3 regions of the Thiorhodovibrio litoralis genome follow, and region 1 is predicted to be linked to each of the others. Evidence: predicted binding sites of a transcription regulator. Region 1 holds the regulator's gene; each other region holds the start of a gene.

Region 1 (7,670 bases):
GTCTCGGCCGCGGTATTGCGGCGCGCGACCTCGATGCGCAGAGGATGGGTCAGCAGGCCGGTGGCCAGCTGCTCGATCTCGCGTGAATAGGTGGCGGAGAACAATAAGTTCTGGCGCTTTGCCGGCAGCAGCTTGAGCACGCGGCGGATGGCGGGCATGAAGCCCATGTCGAGCATGCGGTCGGCCTCGTCGAGCACCAGCAGTTCGATTCCAGCCAGACTCAGATTCCCCTGATCGGCGTGGTCGAGCAAGCGCCCGGGGGTGGCGACCAGAATATCAACGCCACGGCGCAACTCGTTGGTTTGTGGTCCAATGCCGACACCGCCAAAAATCTGCAGGGCGCGCAGCGGCAGGAACTGGCCGTAGGCGCGCACGCTCTCGCCAACCTGAGCGGCCAGTTCGCGCGTGGGCGTCAGCACCAGCGCGCGCGGCCTGCGTGAGCGGGGCGCGCCGCGGCCTGAGGAGTCTTGTGTGGTCGGCTGGGAGCTTTCGCTCAGGCGTTGCAACAGCGGCAAGGTGAAGGCGGCCGTCTTGCCGGTGCCGGTCTGGGCGCCGGCCATTACATCGCGACCGTCGAGGACAGCCGGGATGGCCTGACGTTGAATCGGTGTGGGCTGGGTATAGCCTTGCGCTTCGACAGCGCGCAGCAGTTCGGCCGACAGGCCGAGGTCGGAAAATGACATGGAAACTCCTGAAGATATCTGGGTGGCCTACCCAGAATTCAGGCTGGGCCGGTATAGGCGTCGGGGTAATAACGTTGGCGAACTTGTAGTGCCTAAGGTGTGCGATCAACGGGCGGGCGGTAAGGCGGACATCCGTGAGAGCGGGCAGCACCTACCGGAGGGCGCTGCATCTTGGGGTGCACCATACGCGAATAGCGCGGAAAAGCAAGCACAATATTCGCCTGCCCCGATTTCAATCCCGCGTTTCGCGCACGCTGCGCAAGGGCCCCGGCAGTGCCCGCTAGTGCTGGGTTTTCGCCCGTGGGCGCAGCGATGTCGCGCGGCCACTCCTTGGCATCCTCGTGACAATTGGCATTGCAAACTTTTGCCAACGGGACATGAACGGTACTTCACAAGTTCGGAACCTGCACGTATACTCGGGGACCATTCGCTTTGGCGAATACGCAACTCGGGGCCGCGGGAGCGGTCGGACGGGCAAGAGCCAACTGACGACAACGGCTCGGCCCACGCGACCAACCTTGGCAAGAAAGCCTGGGTCGTTTAAGCAGTCCCGGTTTCGTTGTGACATAAACCGCTTATCCCGCAAGACGTAACCATTCAGGAGAGAGACAATGAGAAAGTTTTCAAAAGTGCTTGGCGCTGCAGCAATTGTAGGCGCAGCTGCGTTCTCGATGGGTACCGCGCAGGCTTGGTGGGGTCCCGGTTGGGGTGGCCCTGGCGGCTACAACAACAACGGCTGGGGCGATGGCCTCGGTGACATGTTCGGTGACGGTTATGGCAACATGGACTTCAGCATGTCCGGCGGTGGCGGTGGTCGCGGTTATGGTCGCGGTCGCGGTTACGGCTATGGCCGTGACAACTATGGCTACGGCTACGCCCCCTATGGCTATGGCCAACCCTACGGCGGCGGCTACGGCCCGGGCTATGGCTATGCGCCTCCGGCTCCTTACGGTGCTCCCTATGGCGCGCCGGCTCCTGCCGCTCCGGCAAACAGCGGTGAGTCCAAGTAAGTTGACTTGACCTGCCCTCTCGCGAGCAGACCGCTCGCGAGCTGGCGCTTCAGGCAGTCATTTGCTTGATGCATGAGGCCGCGCCCTGTGGGCGCGGCTTTTTTTTTGCCCGCCATTTTTGACCTGCCAAATGCGCGCACCCGGATGGTTTGGCGCATGCCCTGGCGGCTGATTCGGCGCGTCGATCAGCTCGCGTCTCTTGATCTCCGTCAATGACAGCTGCACAATGGCAAAAAATCGAGACGGAGTGGAGCGCTTTGAGTCAGGAAAAGATTATCTCGTTTGAAAATATCCGGGTGGCTTGTCGCAACTGCTCGCTCAACGCGCTCTGTTTGCCGATGGGTCTGGCGAGCGAGGATGTCGAACGACTGGAGAGCGTGGTCAAGCGCTCGCGCCCTCTGCATCGTGGCGAACACATTTTTCAGGGCGGCGAACGTTTTCAGTCGCTGTTCGTGGTTAAGACCGGATCGGTCAAGACCTATACGCCAAGCCCTGAGGGCGGAGAACAAGTGCTCGGCTTCCACCTGCCGGGCGAGCTAATCGGCCTGGATGCGATCGATCAGGACTTTCACTCTTGCTCGGCACGGGTTCTCGAGACCTCGGCGATTTGCGAAGTTCCCTTCAAGCGGCTTGAGGAACTGGCCGCCACCCTGCCCTCGCTGCAACATCAGCTCTATCGGCTGTTGAGCAAAGAGATCGTCGAGGAATCCGAACTGCTGATGCTGCTTGGCAAACGCAATGCCGAGGAGCGCCTGGCTGCGTTTCTGGTGAGCCTGTCGCAACGACTCGGGAAACGGGGCCTTTCGACAACGGATTTCCACCTGAGCATGTCGCGCCATGAAATCGGCAACTACCTCGGTCTGGCAGTCGAGACCGTCAGCCGGCTCTTTACCCGCTTTCAGGACGAACGCCTGCTGGATGTCGACCGCAAGCATGTTCAAGTTCGCAACATGCCAAGGCTCGAGGATCTCGCCGGCATTGCGCGCAACCAAACAAGCTGTCGCGAAACCAGCTAAAATTTGCGGTTTTTTCTCAGGGTTTTTCGTTATGCACGAGCTTCGCAATCGGCCCTCGCGGTTTCTACCTGCCCTCCCCGGCATCGGGCGACCGGCCATCAGCATCCCGACTGCACTGTTGGCGACCTTGCTGTTGTTCTTCTCCGGCGCTCTGCTGGCATCCGAGTCTGGCGCCGCGCATCTGGATCTGACCACCACCTGGGTCGGCTTCACCTCGCTGCTGATTTTTGTCGTCGCCTATGGCCTGGTGATGACCGAGGAGTTCACCCATCTCCCCAAATCCAAGCCGGTCATGCTAGCGGCGGGCCTCATCTGGCTGCTGGTGGCTTACTACTATTCCACCCACCATGGCTCGTCACATGCGCCGGCCGAAGCGGTGCGGCACAACATCATGGAGTATGGCGAGCTGTTTCTCTTCCTGCTCGCCGCCATGACCTATATCAACACCATGGAGGAGCGCCTCGTCTTCGACGCCTTGCGCTCCTGGCTGCTGCGCATGGGCTTTAGCTACCGCACTTTATTTTGGATGACCGGCTTCATGGCCTTTCTCATCTCGCCGGTGGCGGACAATCTGACCACGGCACTGCTGATGTGCGCGGTGGTGATGGCGGTCGGCGCGGACAATCCGAAGTTTGTCGGCTTGGCTTGCATCAATATCGTCATCGCCGCCAACTCGGGCGGTGCCTTTAGCCCGTTCGGAGACATCACAACCCTGATGGTATGGCAGAAAGGCCTTGTGCCCTTCGCCGAATTCTTCCGCTTGTTCATTCCATCGTTGATCAGCTTTTTGGTGCCGGCCTGGTTCATGCACAAGGAAATTCCCAACATCAAGCCCGCCGCCAGCGACGAGCGCGTGCGCATGAAACGCGGTGCCATCCGCGTTGTGCTGCTGTTCATGGCAACCATCGCCACGGCGGTGAGCTTCCACAACTACTACCATCTGCCGCCGGTGCTGGGCATGATGACCGGGCTGGCCTACCTGGGCTTTTTCGGCTACTACCTCAATCGCACCGGTGAGCTCGCGACCGTGCGTGCCGGAAACATCGTCGACAGCATCCCCTTTAACTTCTTTAACAAAGTGGCGCGCGCCGAATGGGACACTCTGCTGTTTTTCTACGGCGTGGTGCTGTGCGTTGGCGGCTTGGGCTTTATCGGTTATCTGTCGCTGGTCAGCCATTTCGCCTACGACGGCATGGGGCCAACCATCGCCAACACCTTGGTCGGGCTTCTTTCAGCCGTAGTCGACAATATTCCAGTGATGTTCGCGGTACTGACCATGAACCCCGAGATGAGCCACGGGCAGTGGCTGCTGGTGACCCTGACCGCCGGTATCGGCGGCAGCCTGCTCTCAATCGGCTCCGCCGCTGGCGTGGCGCTGATGGGCCAGTCGAAAGGGATGTATACCTTCTTTGGCCACCTCAAATGGGCACCCCATATCGCAGCCGGCTATTTCGCCGCCATTGCCAGCCACTTCATTATCAACTTCGGGACCTTTGCTGAAAAGGTGAGCTGAAGCACGACCTTTGGTTCTAGTACCTCATTTCAGCTTAACTTGCGGATATAAGTGCTTCAACTTCACACGCGCTTTGTCGTTGGTGAATTGCCAGTCGACGCCGATTTGGGCCTCGTTGCGTTGTTCTGCCCAGGCGGCGGTTTCGCGGCGAAGCGTTTCGATATCGCCGATGCGGCGGTCTAGGCACTGCTTGGTCATGACACTGAGTTCGATTTCGGCAATGTCCAACCAGCTGCCGTGCTTTGGTGTGTAGTGGATTTCCAAGCGCTCGATCAACCGCCGCGCTTCCTCAGGTGGGAAGGCTTTGTACAGAGAGGCGGGCGTATGCGTATTGAGGTTGTCCCAGACGATAACGACTTTCTCGGCGTCGGGATAGTCCACGTCCAGCAATGTCTTGATTTCTTGGGCTAAATCGATCGCGGTTTTGGTTTCGCGCACACTGACTTTGCGCCATTGCCCCAAGGGTTCTGTGATCATGAAGTTCACCGCCGTACCGGCGCGCTCATATTCATAATCGTAGCGTTCGGGTTGGCCCGGTTGCATCGGCAGGGGCTGGCGTGTCTCGGCAATCAACTGGGTCGGTTGTTCATCAATGCAGACAACTGGCTTCTTGGGGTCGTAGGGGCGGCGGTAGACCTCCAGGACATCTTCCATTTGCGCCACAAAGGCGGCGTCTTCCCCGGGGGGAATCACCCAGCACTTGCGCCGATGCGGTTGGAGTGCGTTTTTTTTAGTGCGCGCATCACCGTGGGTGCCGAGATGCTCTCAACGACATCCAGTTCCACCAACTTCCCCGCGAGTAAATTCAACGTCCAGCGCGCGTATCCGGGAGGCGGCTCGCTACAGGCAATTTGCACCAACCGCGCCTGCTTTTCCCCATCGAGCAGGGGCTCGCAGCTCGGGTGCTCACGTTGCTTGCGTGAAAGCGCCGCTTCAAATCCTTGTTCGACGAACCGCTCGCGAATGCTGAAGACAGTGCGCGGCGCGCAACCGAACGCCTCAGCGGCTTGTGCATCGCTCCAATTCGCCCCTTCGGCATCGACCTTGAGCAATACATTCGCATGTTTGATCTTCTGCGCCGCCGCTTGCCCTTTGCTCACCAGGTCTTCCAACAAACCACGCTCTTCATCGCTGAGACGGACTACATATTTCTTTGTCATAGCGGTATCTCCTTCTGCAATGCTCTAAGAGATACCACTAGCGGCTTGTTTTCGCAACATAAGCCGAAATAAGGTACTAGGCCGGGTGACGGGCGCGGGGTTTTGCAGCAACAGGATGCCGCTGCAAAGCCTAACTTTTTAGCCAGACACAGGCTCCACCACTTGCCTTGTCGATGGCCTGCAGCCGGCCGCGATGGGCTTCGAGCTCTGCCTCGGTAGCGCGGATGACCGCTAACGGCGGGCGATCTGTCGATAGAGTGCGAACCGCCCGCGGCCCCTGCCCCGGACGGCTCGATGCTGGCTCCTGATCCAGCGCCAGGCTGCCCTGACCGCCGGTCATGGCCAGATAGACCTCGGCCAGAATCTCGGCATCGAGCAGCGCGCCATGCAGGTCGCGCCTGGAGTTGTCAATGTTGTAGCGCTTGCACAGCGCATCCAGGCTGTTGCGCTGCCCCGGATGACGGCTGCGGGCCAAAGCCAGGGTATCGATCACCTCGCACTGGCTCTCGACCTTGGGAGAGTCCTTCCGCCACAACCGCAGCTCGTGATTCAAAAAGCCCAGGTCAAAGGCGGCGTTGTGAATGATGAGTTGCGCACCGCCAATGTAGTCGAGAAAGGTTTCGGCGACCTCGCCGAAGCGCGGCTTGTCGGCGAGGAAGTCGCTTGAAATGCCATGCACTTCGACCGCACCCTCCTCCACCGCGCGATCCGGCTGCAGGTATTGGTGGAAATTCCGGCGCGTCAAGCGCCGGTCCACGAGCTCGACACAGCCGATTTCGATGATGCGGTGGCCTTCCTTGGGCTCAAGCCCGGTGGTTTCGGTGTCCAGCACAATCTGTCGCATGGCGATTTATCCTGAGGTTTTCGCTAGCCCTGCAATGCCGCGGTTGGCGAGCTGGTCGGCGATTTCATTTTCGCGATGGCCGCTGTGCCCGCGCACCCACTGCCAGCGCACGCGATGCCCAGACAGAGCGCTGTCCAAGCGCTGCCACAGGTCCTGATTCTTGACCGGCGCGCGCGCCTTGGTCAGCCAGCCGTTGCGCTTCCAGTTAGCCATCCAACGTTCCACGCCATCGCGTACATAGCGCGAGTCGACGGTGAGAATGACCTCAGTGGGGCGTTTGAGCGCCTCCAGCGCCTGAATCACCGCCATCAGCTCCATGCGGTTGTTGGTGGTGGCCGGCTCGCCACCAAATAGCTCTTTCTCCACCGTGCCATAGCGCATCAGCGCACCCCAGCCGCCTGGGCCCGGATTGCCCTTGCAGGCGCCATCGGTGAAGATCTCGACTGCTTGGGTCATACCTCAATCTCTGCCTCTTCGTTCACGACTTGACTTCCTCGCATCCCCTCACTGCTCATCCCTGCGCCTTCAATCACGGCTCGACTCCCGCGCCGTGGGCTTGACCGCGCGACCGGGCAAGAGCGATGGCCGCGGCTTCCAGCTTGAACGCAACGGGGTCAATGTCGACAGCCGCTTGACCGCGCGGACCGCGTAAACACCGCCAAAAACCGGCCAATAGCGCCCGCCAAGGTGATCCATCCAGTCGAGCCGAGGCGAGAACGCCCGCCGCCACGGCGGGCGGAACACCAGCATGCGTTTGACCTCGACATGAAAGCCGATCAACTTAAGCCAGTCGCAGACGCGAAACAGCGTCAGGCGCGAGCCGCACCAGGGCACGACACCGCGCCGCCGCGGCCACACGCGCCGGACACCCCAGGTACTGAGAGGATTGAAGCCAAACAAAAACACCCGCCCCTCGGCAACCAGCACCCGGTCGACCTCACGCAAGACCCGGTGCGGGTCGGGGGAGAAATCCAGACTATGCGGCAGCACCACGGCATCCACGCTGTCGGCAGCAAAGGGCAGCCGCGCAAGCTCTCCTTTCAGCGGCAGCACCCTGCCCGGTGTCGCACCCGTCAGCGCCCCGGCTTCGGTCTGCAACCATAGCCGATGACGAATCCGACAGGCATCCAGCGCACTGACAAAGGGCTCCGCAGCGCCGACCTGAAGGAGAAAATAACCAAAGGCATCCTCGAGCAGACTCTCGAGACAATCCGCCTCCGCCTCCGCGACACCGCGCCCGAGCGGGCTGCGGTACCAGGCATCGAGCGCGGTCAGCGGGTCCGCTGATATGGCATCGCAGTCTTTCATGAAAGCTCCTTTGGAGCGAAGGCGGAAATGACCGCCAAGGATAACGCGCCCGAGCTTTGTTCGCAGAACCGAAAAACTCGGATAAGACTGGCAATCGTCAGGGTTATCCCGTACAGTAAGCTTTGTAATAGTGTTA
Region 2 (7,670 bases), 1.2 Mb from region 1:
TGTCGCCGTAGTGTTCTTTCCAACCGGCCTGGAACAGCGCCTGCTTGGAGAAGGCGTCCTTGGCGTCAAAAATCATCACCTTGGATTTTGGCTTGTGATGGCGGAAATACAGCGCGATCTGCGCCGCCCGCTCATAGGGGCCAGGCGGGCAGCGGAAGGGATTTGGCGGGGCGACGATGGCGCACAGGCCGCCGTCGGACATGGCCTTGAGCTGCCGGCGCAGAAGCAGGGTCTGGGGGCCGGCTTTCCAGGCGTGCGGAATGCGGGTGTCGGCTAGCTCGGCGCTCATGCCGTCGATGGCGCCGAAGTCAAAGGACACGCCTGGCGCGAGGATGAGTTTATCGTACTGATAGATGGCACCGCCCTTGCCGATCACCGCGTGCTTGACCGGGTCGATCTCGACGATTTCATCGCCCATCACCGCGATGCCGCGCCGGCTCAGACCTCGGTAGTCGAAGGTGAGACTGTCGATATCGCGCTCGCCTGACAGCACCTCGTTGCTGAGCGGGCAGGAAACATAGACCGGATTGCGCTCGATCAGGGTGACCCGCAAGTCCGGGTCGGCCATCTTGAGATACTTGGCGGCAATGGTGCCGCCATAGCCGCCACCGACCACCAGCACGCGCGCCTTGGGGGTGTCGGCGCGCACGATGGCGGGAACCCCGAGCAGGCCGGCGACGACGGTTGCTGCGGTCGCGCTTCCGACCGAGCCCAGGAACTGACGACGGGAAATCGGCATGGGTTGGGTGCTCATGTTTGGCTCGCTCATTTCTGGCTCTCGTAGCAGTGGGCAAGGGCTTGGATCTCGGCATCCTCGAGCACATTCACGCGCTCGGCGCCCTGGCGCTTCTTGCAGCTTGGACCCTGCGCGCGGCAGGTTTCCAGGGCATGGGCGAGATAGGGTCCCCATTGTCCAGCGAGCCGCGGGGAGTGGGTATCCTGGCCGCGACCGCCATCGGCATGACAGGTCTCGCAGCGCTCCCGGTGGATCAGTTCCCCTTGGTAGGCGAGTTCGCCGTCGATGGTCCGCTCGGTCGAGACCCAGGGCCGAGCGGCGAAGAAGCTGGCGATGGCGGCGATTTCCTGGTCGCTGTAGCCGCGCATGATGCGGCCCATGATGGTCGAGGGGCGCAGATCGTCCCGGTAGTCCACGAGTGTCTTGACCAGGTAGCCTTTGTCCATGCCAGCGATGGTCGGCATCGCCTCGCCGGCACTGGCACCATCGGTGCCGTGGCAGCCGGCGCAGGTGTGCGAGAGCATGGCCGTCGAGCGCACGTCCCCGGCCTGGGCGCCACAGGCCAGGCCCGCGAACAGCAGCGCCGGGAGCCAGCGCCAGGGGCGACCCCGCCGTGATAGATAAGCAATGTCACCGCCCATCTCGTCCCGCATGATGTTTCTCCAATTTGGTTCACACGCCTGTGGTGGAGTATCCGGGGACAGGCACCCGGTTGGTCTTGATCCACATCAAGTTTGACAATTCATCCGGACTTGAATTGACAAAACTCAAAGACATCCTGGACGGTGGCCTACGCTGACAGAGGGGCGAGGTCGGGGCAGGCGATATCCGCCACCGCCAGTCCGCCGAGCTGGCCCAGGCGCGCCAGTGAGGGAATGTGGATCCGCCGCCGTTCGACCCGGATCAGTCCGCGCCGCGCCAATGCGTGCAGCTCGCGGGAGAAAGTTTCCGGCGACAGGTTCACGCTGGAGGCGACCAGAATCTTGGACGCCGGTAGTTCCAGTTGCGCGCTGTCCGGCTCCGTGGCGCTGGGACAGGCCTCGCGTAGCAATAAGGCGGCAACTCGCTCCGCGGCCGTATGCAGACAACAGGCCTCGAGATCGACCAGCAGCCGCTGCGCACGCCCAGCCACCAGCCGGAGCATCAGCTCGGCGACCTCGGGCCAGAGCGGGATGGCAGCGCGCACCTGACGCACCTCGACAAAGAGCAGCCGGGCATCGCTGAGCGCCTCGGCATGCAGAGCACAGGGTTGCCCAAGAAAGGCCGCCGCTTCGCCGAAGGTGCGCGGGGGCCGCAGGATTTCGAGCACCCGCTCACCACCATTGGCCGAGAGCAGTGACAGTTTCACCCGGCCGCATTCCAGGATATTAAAGCCATCCAGGTGCTCGCCGCGACTACATAGCACCTGGCCGCGCCGCGCCTGGCGCGGATGACAGCCGGCGGCGAGAAAGTGCAAGGCCGCGCGCGGTGCGCGCGCGAAAACCGGGATGGTCTCCAGCAAAGACAGACTGGTGATCGCGCGAGTGTCTGGATGCATGACCTTGGCAAGGCTCCCGCTGTGATAAGCAGCGCGCCCCTTTCCGATCAGGTTCCGATCAGTTCAGGGCCGCTTCCGCATCGGTTTTCCTGGCGTCTGGCGCGGCTGGACAGCCAGACACACAGGCCATCATGCCGCCAAGGCCAGCTTTAGATCCTCGCGCGGATCACCATTGGTCAGGCGCAGATCATAGGCCGCTTGCAAGCGGGCAAAGACATTCGGCGTGATGAAAGCCGGTGGCTGCGGGCCGAGGTTGATGCCCTTCACCCCCAGATGCAGCAGCGTCAGCAGCACCGCCACCGCCTTTTGCTCGAACCAACTGATCACCAAGGTCAGCGGCAGGTCGTTCACCGAGCACTCCAGCGCCTCGGCCAGTGCTACCGCGACCATGATGGCGCCATAGGCATCGTTGCACTGTCCCATGTCGAGCAGGCGCGGCAGGCCGAGATGCTCGCCATAGACATGATCGCGAATGCGATATTTGCCGCAGCCCAGGGTGAGAATGAAGGAATCATCCGGCGTGGCGGCGGCATAGTCGGTGAAATAATTACGCCCCTTCTCGGCGCCATCACAGCCGCCGATCACAAAGAAATGGCTGATCTTGCCGGCCTTGATGGCCTCCAGAATGGCCCCCGCCTGATCGAGAATCACTTGGCGATGGAAGCCGACCGGTTGCTCGGCACCCAGGCGCTCCTCGCATGGCGGGCAGGCGCGCGCGGCGGCAATGACCTGGCTGAAATCGCCGTTGGTAATGTGCTGCCCGGCCGGCACGGCGACGGCATTGGTGGTGAACAATCGGTCGCGATAGCTGTCGGGCGGAATAAGCACGCAATTGGTGGTGCCGACAATGGGACCCGGAAAGGCGGCAAACTCTCTCTTCTGATCCTGCCAGGCACCGCCATAATGGCCGGCGAGATTGGGATGCTCCTGGAATTTGCTGTACATGTGCGCCGGCATCATCTCGCCATGGGTGTAAACCTTGATGTCGGTGCCTTTGACCTGTTCGAGCAGTTGCCACAGATCGAGCAAATCATGGCCGGTGACCAGAATGCCGGGGCCGGCCTGGGTGCCTTCGCGCAGCGGCGTCGGGCGCGGCGCGCCGAAGGTGGCGATATGGCCTTCGTCGAGCATCTGCATGACCCGCAGATTCTTCTCGCCGCACTCCAGGCAGTAGTTCAGCAGGGTGTCCTCATCGAAGTTCACATTGGTCATGGTGGCGAACAACGCCTCTTCGATAAAGGCCGAGACGGCTTCATCCGACTGGCCCAACCGGCGGGCGTGATGGGCATACGCGGCCATGCCCTTGAGGCCAAAGATCAGCAGCTCCTGCAAGGACTGGATATCCTCATTCTTGCCGCAGACGCCGGGGCTGTTGACGCAGGCGCTGTTGCGAAAGGTTTGCTCGCATTGGTTGCAGAACATGGGGCAGACTCCCGTGGTGGTTTGATGGTGGTGTATTGGGGACAGGCCGGATGGATCGCGCTGCGCCGGTCGTTAGGCGCGCGATCAGTACGGGAGGGAGTCTGCGGCCCGACCCTGGCTTTAGCCTTGACTTGAGTCAAGCGGTGAAGGAGGTTAAATCATGAAAGTCGTGCTATTTGGTAATGCCGGCTCAGGTAAGAGTACCTTGTCCAAAAAGCTGCTGGCCCGCGAGCCAGCAGCTTGCCTTTCGTTAGATGCAGTGGCCTTTGAGGGCGGTCCGACACGGCGTCCTCTTGAGGACAGCATCGCGGCGGTGCAGGGCTTTATCGCCGAGCATGACAGCTGGATCATCGAAGGCTGCTATGCGGATATCCTCGAGCCAATCCTGGCGGACTGCGAGGATCTACTTTTTCTCAACCCCGGCATCGAAGCCTGTGTCGCGCATTGTAGGATGCGTCCCTGGGAGCCTGAGAAATACCCCTCTCCAACAGCGCAGAACGAAAACCTGGCGAACCTCATCGATTGGGTGCGTTCTTATGAGACACGAGAGGACGAGTACGGACTTCACCGGCATCGACAGCTCTACCACGCCTTCCGCGGGAACAAACGCGAGTACCAGGATCCAAGCGAATACGGCTTTGGTTGAGCTGTCGCGAGGCTTCATTGCCGCCTGGACCTATGGTCTGCCGCGAATCGGTGATGCGACGGTGGCCGAGTTTCTCGATGCACTGTATCGAGGACTCTTCGGTCCCTATTGGTTGCCCGAGAGCCGCAGGGTCGAGTTGGGTTATCAGGGGGTTGCGTTTGCGCTGGAGCGCCGCGCCGGGCTTTTCCCTCGAAGCCCATTGGACTGGGCAACGCTGCGTTGAGTGGAGACAGTCATGAAGCTGGACACTAGAGAGCGGGCGGTGTCGCCGTGTTTTGTCTTGATGCCCGGATCGGCGCCGCTTGCCAGCAATGCGCTGACGGTGTCCTGCTTGCCGACCAAAGCGGCGAACATCAGCGCTGTCCAGCCATTGTGCGCCTGGGCGTTGATTTCGGTGCCCTGTTCCAGCAAAACTCTGAGTAGCCTGGGGTCACCTTTTTCCGCTGCATGTGAAGGGCGTAGCGCCTGTCGCGATCGATCTGGTTCAGGCGGGCGCGATTAGCTGCATCAGCACTCCCACCACCAGGCGTTGAGCATCGTTACCACGGCCGCGCAGGAGACCGTCGCCGCCGCAGATCATCTGTTCTCCGATGCCAAAATTCATGATCAGTGCTTCAGTCAGCGCGCTGGTGCGTCGATCAAGATGACATTCGGGAGCATATCCAACAACGCGCAACTCGCGGCCCTTGCAACGCTAGCAATCTCCGTTCAGCCCCACCGCTGCATGTTGACGGCGCATCTCGCCCTCGCTAGACATGATGTTTTGACCTGCCCATCCTCAACGCATGTAGGTTATGTTGAGGATGGAGAACCACCGACACAGAGCCACCTTGAGGAGAGCAGGTCATGAAGCAGTTTAACCCAGCAACCGATCGCATCGAGAGCGCATCGTCCCTATCCGCCTTGCTGCACGGGAGTAACCAGCCGGAACACAAGCACGGCGCCTATATTGGCCTGGATGTGCACAAAGACACCATCGCCGTGGCGGTGGCTGAGCCGGGACGTCAGGAGCCGATTTATCGTGGCGAGATTGCTAACAAGCCCAAGAAGATCGAGCAACTCATCGCCCGTCTGAGCGAAGCCTATGATGGAGCGGTGCTGTTGTTCTGCTACGAAGCCGGTCCCTGCGGGTATGGACTCTATCGCCAGCTTCTCGCCAGCGGCCATGATTGCCAAGTCGTTGCCCCATCGCTGATTCCCAAGAAAGCCGCCGAGCGCATCAAGACCGACCGGCGCGATGCGCTGAAGCTCGCGCGACTGCTGCGCAGCGGCGATCTCACCGCGGTTTGGGTTCCCGACCAAGAGCAGGAGCGCATGCGCGATCTCAGCCGCGCGCGCGATGATATTAAAGCCCAGGAACGCAAAGCCCGTCAGCAGCTCAACGCCTTTTTGCTGCGTCACGGTCACCACTGGCCCACCGGCAAGACGCGCTGGGGTGCGGCGCATGAGAACTGGCTGGCCGGACTGAAAATGGCCGATCCTTGGCAGCAGGTGGTGCTACAGAACTACATCGACGCTGAGCGGGCCGCCGGTGAGCGCGTCGCTCAGCTCACCGATCAGCTCATGCGCGCATTGCCGGAGTGGTCACTTGCCCCCGTGGTTGACTCCCTGGTGGCGCTGCGCGGTATCGACAAGCTCGCCGCGATCGTGCTGCTCGCTGAACTGGGCGATATCAGTCGTTTCGACTCCCCGCGCCAACTGATGGCCTTCCTCGGACTGGTCCCCAGCGAGCACTCCAGTGGCGGACGGCGGCGCCAAGGGGCGATTACGCTCACCGGCAACAGCCACGCCCGGCGCATGTTGATCGAATCGGCCTGGAGCTATCGCTTCCCGGCACGCCAGACCAAGCATCTCCGAGGCAAGGCCGTGAACGCCTCAGCCGGGGCCAGACGCATCGCCTGGAAGGCGCAGGTGCGCCTGTGCGGGCGCTACCGCACGCTCACCGGTGCCGGCAAAAACACCAAGCTGGTGTGCGTGGCCATTGCCCGGGAGCTGGCCGGTTTTCTCTGGGACATCGTGCGCCAGGAGATGCCTCAAGTGAACGCCCAAGCGGTCTGATCAGTGGCCGCATGTTGAGCCAATGCTGACAACCCGCTGACGCAACCCCAATCGATTCAACCATGGAGAACCCAACAGACACCTTGATTCAGGGCATCCGCGGCCGGTGTGGAGAACCCTTGTTTGGGCTATACCGGTGGTGCGCGGGAGAATCCCATCATGGGCATCCCACGTGCCGATCCCTGCTCTTAGAGAAAGGCCAGCTCCGCGACGCAGTGAAGTCCGGTGGTACCCAATCCACGTATATCAGCATGATCCACCGTCGCAGTCTGCCGCTGGGTGCCCTGAGCCAAGGTGTTTGCCATCACCGGCCCGAGAACAACGTTTTCGAAAAAAGACAAAGAAGAAGAGGTGGTTAAACAATAGTTACTACCAAACATTGACAGGTCAAAACATATCAGCCCATATTTAACATTTCCACGCCGAAAATCGGCGTAAGTCATTGAAGTTTTCTCTGGAGAGAAAATAATATCCCGCCGGATCAGTGACTTGAAACTGGCGACCCAAATGTAGTGCCATAATATTACGGAGCCCCATTGACGCGCGCGCCCGCGCAGCGGAGCATGCGTGCATGTACATTCGCCGCACCACCATCAAGAGCCGACGCACTGGTCAGCCGTACTTCACCTATCGGCTGGTGGAGTCGGTGCGCGAAGCCGGGCGGGTGCGCCAGCGCACGGTGCTGAATCTCGGCCGTCACTTCGAGGTCCCGCGCGGGCAATGGCCGGCCTTGGCACGGCGCATTGAGGCCTTGGTGGGCGGGCAGTCGGAGCTGTTCATTGACCTCGATGCCCGTTGGGAGCCGCTGGCGCAACAGTTGGCGGCGCAGGTGATTCGCGCCCGCGCGGGGGAGGATCCCTCCGAGGGGAGCGCGCCCAACTTCCAACGGGTCGATGTCGAGACAGTCGATGTGGTGCGCCCGCGCAGTGTCGCGGTCGAGCATGTCGCCTTGGCCGCCTGGGGGCAGATGGGCTTGGATGAAAAACTCACGGCTTTGGGCTTCAGCGGCCCGCAACGCGCGGCGGCCATCGGCAATGTGATCGGTCGCATGGTGGTGCCGGGTAGCGAGTTGGCGACCCATCAGTGGTTGCAACAGCGCAGCGCCCTGGGCGAGTTGATCGACGTTGATTTCGCCGACCTGGATCTGATGGCGCTCTACCGCATCACCGATCGGCTGCTCGCCCACAAACCGGCATTGGAGTCCTTCCTGTATGCCCGCGAGCGCGATCTGTTCGAACTTGATGAAGTGATTACGCTCTACGACCTGACCA
Region 3 (7,670 bases), 1.0 Mb from region 1:
CGTAGGCCTTCTTCCTGCACCAGTACGACTTGCGCGAGCAGGTAGGGCGCGGCAGGCTGCTCGGCCATCTGTTGGTTGACCAGAGCTTCGGCCTGCGGATCGCGCGGGCCACTTTGGGTTTCGGCCTGGCGCAGACGGGCGAACAGTCCCTCAATCATCTCGCGTTCTTGGTCGTTCATTGCGTGATTGCCTCGTGTTATGACCGATGATTTCGACCGACAAAATCCGCAGGGAGCGCACCTTGCAGCCGGCTGTGCAATCATATTGCAGCTCAAGATTATGCCAAAAGGCGGCCAACGGCTCGGGCATTTTGCACCCCCGCCGGCCCAGCGCCTGCAAACAATCGCGGCGGGCCATATTCTTCCGTTGACTTATACTTGCCTTGGGCGAAGATTCTTTTCTCAAGCACATTAAACACTTTTACTAGCTCCCGTGACCGAAAAACACGTTATTGATCTTTCACACGCGCTGATGATTGCCGAACGTCGGCGCCAGGAGACCCAGCGTCTCTCCGGCGTCGGATTCTGGGAGCTTGACCACCAGGCAGGGTTGCTTTATTGGTCGGAAGAAATCTACGCCATCTATGAACTGAGCGGAAACGCCTCAGAGCCCAACTATGATCTCTTCTTGCGCCTCATTCATGATGAGGATCGCGAGCTTGTCGATACAACCTACCGATCATCTGTCGAGTCCGGAGAGGAATATAACATTCGCTACCGGATTAAAGCGGGGAGCTCAGTCAAATGGATAGAAGCCAGAGGGGTCACGCATTACGATGACCAGGGCGTGCCTGATCGGTCCATCGGCACCGCGCAGGACATCACGGAAATCATCACGGCACAGCAGCAAGTCGAGCACCTGGCCTATCATGACGCGCTAACGGATTTACCCAATCGCAAGCTGTTTTCAGACCGCATGAATACCGCGGTCCGATTGGCCGAGCAAGACGCGACTAACCTTGCTGTGTTGTTCATTGATCTGGACAACTTCAAGCTCATCAATGACCGCTATGGACACGATGTCGGTGACGAGGTGCTTGTCGGCGTCGCCCATCAACTGCGCTCCTGCAGCCGAACCGGTGACACCTTCGCGCGAATTGGTGGTGACGAATTTGCGGGTGTTCTCATCGGCGTCGGCGACGCCGAGGTTGACGTGGCAATCGAAAAGGTTAAACAAACCATCGACGGAACCTACCAGACGCGAACGCGCAGCTTTGATGTCACCGCAAGCATTGGCGTCACAATGTATCCACGCGATAGCGCGGAACCCGACATCCTGCTACGCCATGCCGATCAGGCGATGTATGAAGCAAAAGAACGCGGGAAGTCGCGCGTTCGGTACTTCGACACCGATCGCTACCGCTCAAACTGGTCGCGGCATCAGTTGCAACGCGATATCGAGATCGCGCTCACGGACGACCAGTTCGCGTTGTATTTTCAGCCCAGAGTCAGCTTGATCGATGGCACGCTTGCGGGGGCTGAGGCCTTGCTGCGCTGGTTCACGCCGACGGGCCCGGTATCTCCCTTGGATGTAATCGCAGCGATCAGCGGAACCCCACTGGAATGGCAACTGGATAGGTGGGTCACTGAAACGCTACTGAAGCATCACGAGACCTTCCGCGCGCATGGGATCGATGGGCCGTTCAGCCTAAACATCAACCCGAGCACCATTGAAGATCGTGATTTTCCAGAGCTCCTTGAGTCGCTATTAAAAAGTTCCGGTGTTCGAGGTCAGGACTTGGAAATCGAAATTCTGGAAATTTCATCGATTACGAATTTCGAGCGGACGAATGAGATTCTCTGCCGATGCAAGGCTTTCGGCATCAGCTTCTCCCTTGATGACTTTGGCACCGGTTATTCCTCATTGACGCATTTTCACTTTCTACCTATCGGGAAATTGAAAATCGATCAGAGCTTTATCAAGCACCTCAACTCGGACGCCGACAGCCTGGCACTGGTCAGAAGCATCTTGGCGCTCGCGCATGCCAATAACCGTCAAGTGGTCGCAGAAGGCGTGGAAACCGATGCCATCGCACAAACCCTCGCCGGACTCGGCTGCGAGTATGGGCAAGGCTATGGACTCGCGCGGCCAATGCCTGTCAGCGACTATATTTCCTGGACACAAGCCTGGGATGCGGATGCCTTCATGGGGAGAGTAAAAACACCCCATTGAGCAGTATGACCATCAACTAAGGGTAAAAATGCATCGGACATTGCGCTGGTTATTGCTGTAGGCTGGCTTGTCACCAGCGCCCGTCAACAGACCTTATCACCAGACCTTATCACCAGACCTTATCACCAGACCTTATCACCAGATCAGGAGCCATTCGATGACCACCATCGCGAACGATCAACAACTGCGTGCCCTGCTTGAATCTCTGTCTGGCGACGATCAACGCCGCCTCGGACTTGGGTTTGTCGAGAGCGTGATTCATCTGTGCCAGGATGATCGGGTGAAGCGCGCGATCGCCACCGGCTTGCGCGATGACGCCAGCCCGGATGCGCTGGAGGACGCTTATCGCGCCGCCAAGGCCTGGGCCACCAAGACCTATACCGACTGCGGCAAGGAGACCGATTGGCTCGCGCAGGCGGATCATTTTGTCGCCGCAGCCACGGCCGCGGCGCTCACACCGGATGAGCTGATAACGGAAAAGGTCAACCGCGCATGGAAGGCCGCGATGCAGGCGCGCATGGCCAATAATTGCGAGCTCGTCGAGGCCGAAGACTCAAGTGCGGAAGGAGAGATCGAGCGTCAGTACCAGATCGCCTCGAAATTTGCGGCGGGGCGCTAATCGCCCTACACCGGCCTGAACCGGCCTGCACTGGCCGGCGAAGGTCGGCGCAGGCCGGCGCAGGCCAGGCGGAAGATCTGGCCGGCGTCCTGATGTTCAGGCTTGGCAAATCTTCGCCTATCGCAAGGTGCCGCAAATTCCAGGCTGACGGCCGCCGCTAATTGACATTCGTCAAAGATTCGCTCGATTTTCCTCCAATATGGCTGCGCTGCGCTCTGAAAGGGCTACCATTGGCGTTATATGGATGTTGTAAATTTTCTTTCCGATACTGAAGCCGACAGCGCCTCCGATCAGGCAACTGATCGCATAGCTGACTCGACACCTGGTCAGTCGCCGATCCCTTTGGCACCGGGTCCATCCTCCGGACCAACAGCGTCCGCCCAGCCATCCGCGCCGGCTTGCGCAGTTCAGCCGGAGCGCTTCGGCTCAGCACCTGCCGTACTGCATGAAATCCGCCATGCGCTCGCGCGCTTGATCGAGACCGGCGAGCCGACCTGCATCGACCTCGCCGCGCTGCCCTTCGGCCCCAGCGACCAGGAGCAGCTGCTCGATGCGCTAGGTTCCGGCGAGGTCCGCGCGAGCATCGACGCGCTCGGCGAGACGCGGATTCAGGAGACCCGCTATAGCGGCGTCTGGCTGGTCGATTACTACAACACCGAGGGCGAGCGCATCGGCCTGCAGATCGAGATCGCGACGGTGCCGCGTCTGTTGCAAGCCCCGCCCGAGGGGCTGCCGGCTTCCCTTGATGCGCTGGCGGCAAGGCTCGCGACCATGCCTTCGGCCAATCCGGCATCCCCGGCAGTGTCCCATCCCGAGGGCAACCCATTTTCCAACCCGTCCGTAGCAGGGAGTAAACATCATGGCTGACCGCCCAACCCCTAACCTGCAAAAAACGCTTGATTCTCCGGGGGGGCACCACAGCATGACCCTTGGCGAGACGCTCGAACGTAACGGCATCTCCCGTCGTGGCTTTTTGAAATTCTGCGTGACGACCGCCTCATTGATGGCCTTGCCGCCGACGGCCGCGACAGCGATTGCCGAGGCCTTAGCGAGCGCGCGCCGCCCGTCGGTCATCTGGCTGTCATTTCAGGAGTGCACTGGCTGCACCGAGTCGCTGACCCGCAGCTTCGCGCCCACACTCGAGAATCTGATCCTGGAGACCATTTCGCTCGACTATCACCACACCCTGCAGGCCGCCGCTGGCGAGGCCGCCGAACTGGCCCGCGAGCAAGCCATGCACGCCAACCAGGGGGAATATCTGGTGGTGATTGACGGCTCCCTGCCGGGTCCGGGATCCAATCCTGGCTACTCGACCATCGCCGGTATCAGCAATCTTCAGATGCTGGAGGAAACCGTCGCCGGTGCTGCCGCTGTGGTCGCAGTCGGCACCTGCGCGGCTTTTGGCGGATTGCCGGTGGCCGACCCCAACCCGACCGGCGCGGTGCCGGTGTCCAAGGTGGTGCGCGACAAGCCGGTGATCAATGTCTCCGGCTGCCCGCCGCTGCCGATGGTCATCACCGGGGTGCTGGCGCACTATCTCACCTTCGGCAAGCTGCCGGAGTTGGACGAATACGGTCGGCCGCTGGCCTTTTTCGGTCAGTCGATTCACGACCGCTGTTATCGCCGTCCCTTCTACGACAAAGGGCGCTTTGCCGAAACCTTCGATGACGAGGGCGCGAAGAAGGGCTGGTGCCTGTACCGTCTCGGTTGCAAGGGGCCCATGGCCTACAACGCCTGCGCCACCATGAAGTGGAACGGCGGCACCAGCTGGCCGATCGAGTCCGGGCATCCGTGCCTGGGCTGCTCGGAGCCGGATTTCTGGGATGCCGGCGGTTTCTACAAGGCGCTGTCGGTGCCAACCGGCAACATTGGCGGCACCGCCGCAGTGGCAGGTCTGGCCGGCGTGGCGGCTGGTGCCGTCGGCGGCTACCTCAGCGGACGGGCGAAAAAGGACGCGCGCACCGCGCATCGCAAGGTGACCGCTGACGAACTGGAGCAGAAACTATGATGACACCAATGGACTTCCTGCTACTGGTGCGCGGCCCGCTGTTCGTGGTCGCGGTGGCCATCTTCATGCTCGGCTTTGGCATTCGCCTGGTCGAAATCCTGATGCTGGGACGGGCGCGAAATTTCGCCGAGCCGCGCGGCTCGGCCATGCTGGGCGGTTTCAGAACTGTCTATCGCCGCTTCTCCCCCGACCCCGGCACCTTCGAGCGCGCGCCCTTCGATGTCGTTATCGGCATCCTCTGGCATGTCGGTTTCATCGTGGCGCTGTTTTTGTTCATCCCGCATGTGGAGCTGATCCGCAAAACCTTCGGCATCGCCTGGCCAGCACTCCCCAACCCCATGATCGACGCCATTGCCGTGATCACCCTGCTGGCGCTGTTTGCCGCCCTGGTGCAGCGGCTGCGCGATCCCGTGAAGCGCTTCCTGTCCACGCCGCAGGACTATCTGGTCTGGGCCCTGACATTTCTGCCGCTGCTGACCGGCTACCTGGCCTATCACCGGATGATCAACCCCTATCCGCTGATCCTCGGGCTGCATATCCTGTCGGTGGAAATCTTTTTGATCGTCGCGCCTTTCACCAAGCTCACCCACATGGTCACGGCCTTTGTGGCGCGCTGGTACAACGGTGCGACCTTCGGGCGCAAGGGGGTGCAATCGTGAGCACAGACAACACAGCCACTGCCAACACCGCAGCCGCCTCAGAAGGCGAATCTGCTCTCGGGCCCTTCTCGCTTGAGCGCGGCTTGCAGGCATTACGCGAGGAGATGGACGCACCCACCGCGGCCTTTTTCTCAAGCTGCGTGCATTGCGGGCTCTGCGCCCAGTCCTGCCCGTTTTTCGTCGAAACCGGCGACCCGAAATACACCCCTATACATAAGCTCGAGCCGCTGCGCCGGCTGTGGGAGCAGGAATTTACCCTGTGGGGCAAGCTCAAGGTGCGCCTTGGCTTCAGCCAGCCGATTGACGATGCGCTGCTCGAGGAATGGGAGCCACTGCTGTACGACTCCTGCTCCATGTGCGGGCGCTGCTCCTTGGTGTGCCCGGTCGGCAATGACATCCAGGCGATGGTCCGCAAGACCCGTGAGGGCATGGTGGCCAGCGGCCATTCGCCCGAGGGGCTGATCGCCGCCTCGGTGCGCGCGGTTAATACCGGCAGCCCGATGGGCTTGCAGTGGAAAACGCTCGACGTGCAAATCGGGCATGTCGAGTCCGCCAGTGGACTCACCGTACCGATCGACCAGGCTGGCGCCGATTATCTGGTGCTGCTCTCATCGATGGAGATCATCAACTTCCCCGAGTACCTCGAGGCCATCGCCAAGATTTTCGCCCATGCCGGGGTGTCCTGGACGCTGAGCAAGGACTGCTTCGAGGCCACCAATGCCGGGGTGCAGATCGGCTCCAAGGACATCGCCGCGGTGCTCGTGCGCCGGGTGGTGGATGCCGCGGTCAAGCTCGGCGTGAAAAACGTCATCAGCCCCGAGTGCGGCCATGCCTACACCGGCATCCGCTGGGAGGGGCCGAATGTGATCGGTCAGCGCTATCCGTTCAAGGTGTTCCATATCATTGAGGTGCTCGACCAACTGCGCGCCGACGGCCGGCTGCGCACCGAGGGCATGGAGACCGACCGCCTGTCGATGCACGATCCCTGCAATCTCGCCCGCAAGAGCGGCGTGATCGATGAACAGCGCCGCCTGATGAATCTGGTCGCCGAGGACTTCGTCGACATGAAAGAGCACGGCAAGTACCAGTGGTGCTGCGGTGCCGGCGGCGGCGTAAGTTCCAACGAGCGTGCCGAGGAGCTGAAAATGGCCGCCTTCCGGCGCAAGAAGGCACAGATCGAAGAGATCCGCCCCGACCGGCTGGTGACCATGTGCGCCACCTGCCGCACTCAGCTCGAAGAGGGCCTGGAGGAATACACCATGGACATCCCGGTGGTCGGGCTGACCGAAATGATCGCCGAGCATCTGGTTGAAGATGCGCCACCCACCGCCGCCGCCCCTGTTAAGGAAGGAGCCCCCTCATGACCGAGCGCATTGTTGTCGATCCCATCACCCGCATTGAGGGGCATCTGCGCATTGAGGCCGAACTGGACGGCGGGCGCATCGCCTCGGCCTATTCCTCCGGCACCATGGTGCGCGGCATTGAGAACATTCTGCGCGGGCGCGATCCGCGCGACGCCTGGGCCTATGTGCAGCGCATCTGCGGTGTCTGCACCCTGGTGCATGGTCTGGCGGCGGTGCGCTCCGTTGAGGATGCGCTCAACTACCCCATCCCGCCCAATGCGCAACTGGTGCGCAACCTGATGATCGGCGCCCAGTACATCCACGACCATGTGATGCACTTCTATCACCTGCACGCGCTCGACTGGGTGGATGTAGTCTCCGCGCTCAGTGCGGACCCCAAGGCCACGGCCGACTTGGCGCAGAGCTTGAGCTCATGGCCCATGTCCTCGCCCGGCTATTTTGCCGAGGTGCAGCAGCGGGTAAAGACCTTTGTCGAATCCGGCCAACTGGGTATCTTTGCCAACGGCTACTGGGGACATCCGGGCTACAAGCTGCCGCCCGAGGCCAATCTGATGGCCGTGGCGCATTACCTGGAGGCCCTGGCCTGGCAGCGCGAGGTCGCCAAGCTGCATACCATCTTCGGCGGCAAGAATCCGCATCCGAACTTCGTCGTCGGCGGCCTGCCCTCACCGATTGATCTCAACTCGGACTCGGCCATCAATTCCAAGAAACTCTCCCAGGTCGCCGAGATCATCACCAACATGCGCACCTTCGTCTCGCAGGTGTATCTGCCCGACACCCTGGCCATTGCCAGCTTCTACAAGGACTGGGGCGAGCGCGGCGAGGGGCTCGGCAACTTCCTCTGTTAT

What was found. Region 1 encodes FNR, which switches genes on or off when oxygen is low (the NO sensors DNR and NnrR bind a similar motif). Its sites were predicted from a motif close to TTGATNTANATCAA; they were not measured.
Region 2: a site for FNR is predicted at 3,822-3,835, ahead of hcp (hydroxylamine reductase). Genes of this name have one in related genera too.
Region 3: a site for FNR is predicted at 2,953-2,966, ahead of Thiosp_RS09290 (hydrogenase expression/formation C-terminal domain-containing protein). Genes of this name have one in related genera too.

The regions. Positions count from the first base shown of each region.
Region 1 is NZ_CP121473.1:3,133,709-3,141,378, forward strand. It holds gene Thiosp_RS13910 (DEAD/DEAH box helicase) at 1-683, opposite strand, end outside; gene Thiosp_RS13915 (sulfur globule family protein) at 1,295-1,693, shown strand; gene fnr (fumarate/nitrate reduction transcriptional regulator Fnr) at 1,951-2,709, shown strand; gene nhaD (sodium:proton antiporter NhaD) at 2,741-4,222, shown strand; one part of gene Thiosp_RS13930 (IS630 family transposase) at 4,247-4,956, opposite strand; one part of gene Thiosp_RS13930 (IS630 family transposase) at 4,956-5,382, opposite strand; gene dnaQ (DNA polymerase III subunit epsilon) at 5,513-6,226, opposite strand; gene rnhA (ribonuclease HI) at 6,233-6,682, opposite strand; gene Thiosp_RS13945 (class I SAM-dependent methyltransferase) at 6,752-7,534, opposite strand.
Region 2 is NZ_CP121473.1:1,884,309-1,891,978, forward strand. It holds gene Thiosp_RS08265 (NAD(P)/FAD-dependent oxidoreductase) at 1-769, opposite strand, end outside; gene Thiosp_RS08270 (c-type cytochrome) at 766-1,389, opposite strand; gene Thiosp_RS08275 (Crp/Fnr family transcriptional regulator) at 1,527-2,273, opposite strand; gene hcp (hydroxylamine reductase) at 2,403-3,695, opposite strand; gene Thiosp_RS08285 (P-loop NTPase family protein) at 3,856-4,341, shown strand; gene Thiosp_RS08290 (ankyrin repeat domain-containing protein) at 4,486-4,752, opposite strand; gene Thiosp_RS08295 (IS110 family RNA-guided transposase) at 5,188-6,399, shown strand; gene Thiosp_RS08300 (hypothetical protein) at 6,588-6,842, opposite strand; gene Thiosp_RS08305 (IS1634 family transposase) at 6,971-7,670, shown strand, end outside.
Region 3 is NZ_CP121473.1:2,106,745-2,114,414, reverse strand. It holds gene Thiosp_RS09305 (DUF2076 domain-containing protein) at 1-179, opposite strand, end outside; gene Thiosp_RS09300 (putative bifunctional diguanylate cyclase/phosphodiesterase) at 433-2,172, shown strand; gene Thiosp_RS09295 (hypothetical protein) at 2,330-2,791, shown strand; gene Thiosp_RS09290 (hydrogenase expression/formation C-terminal domain-containing protein) at 3,032-3,658, shown strand; gene Thiosp_RS09285 (hydrogenase small subunit) at 3,714-4,799, shown strand; gene Thiosp_RS09280 (hypothetical protein) at 4,796-5,458, shown strand; gene Thiosp_RS09275 ((Fe-S)-binding protein) at 5,563-6,822, shown strand; gene Thiosp_RS09270 (nickel-dependent hydrogenase large subunit) at 6,819-7,670, shown strand, end outside.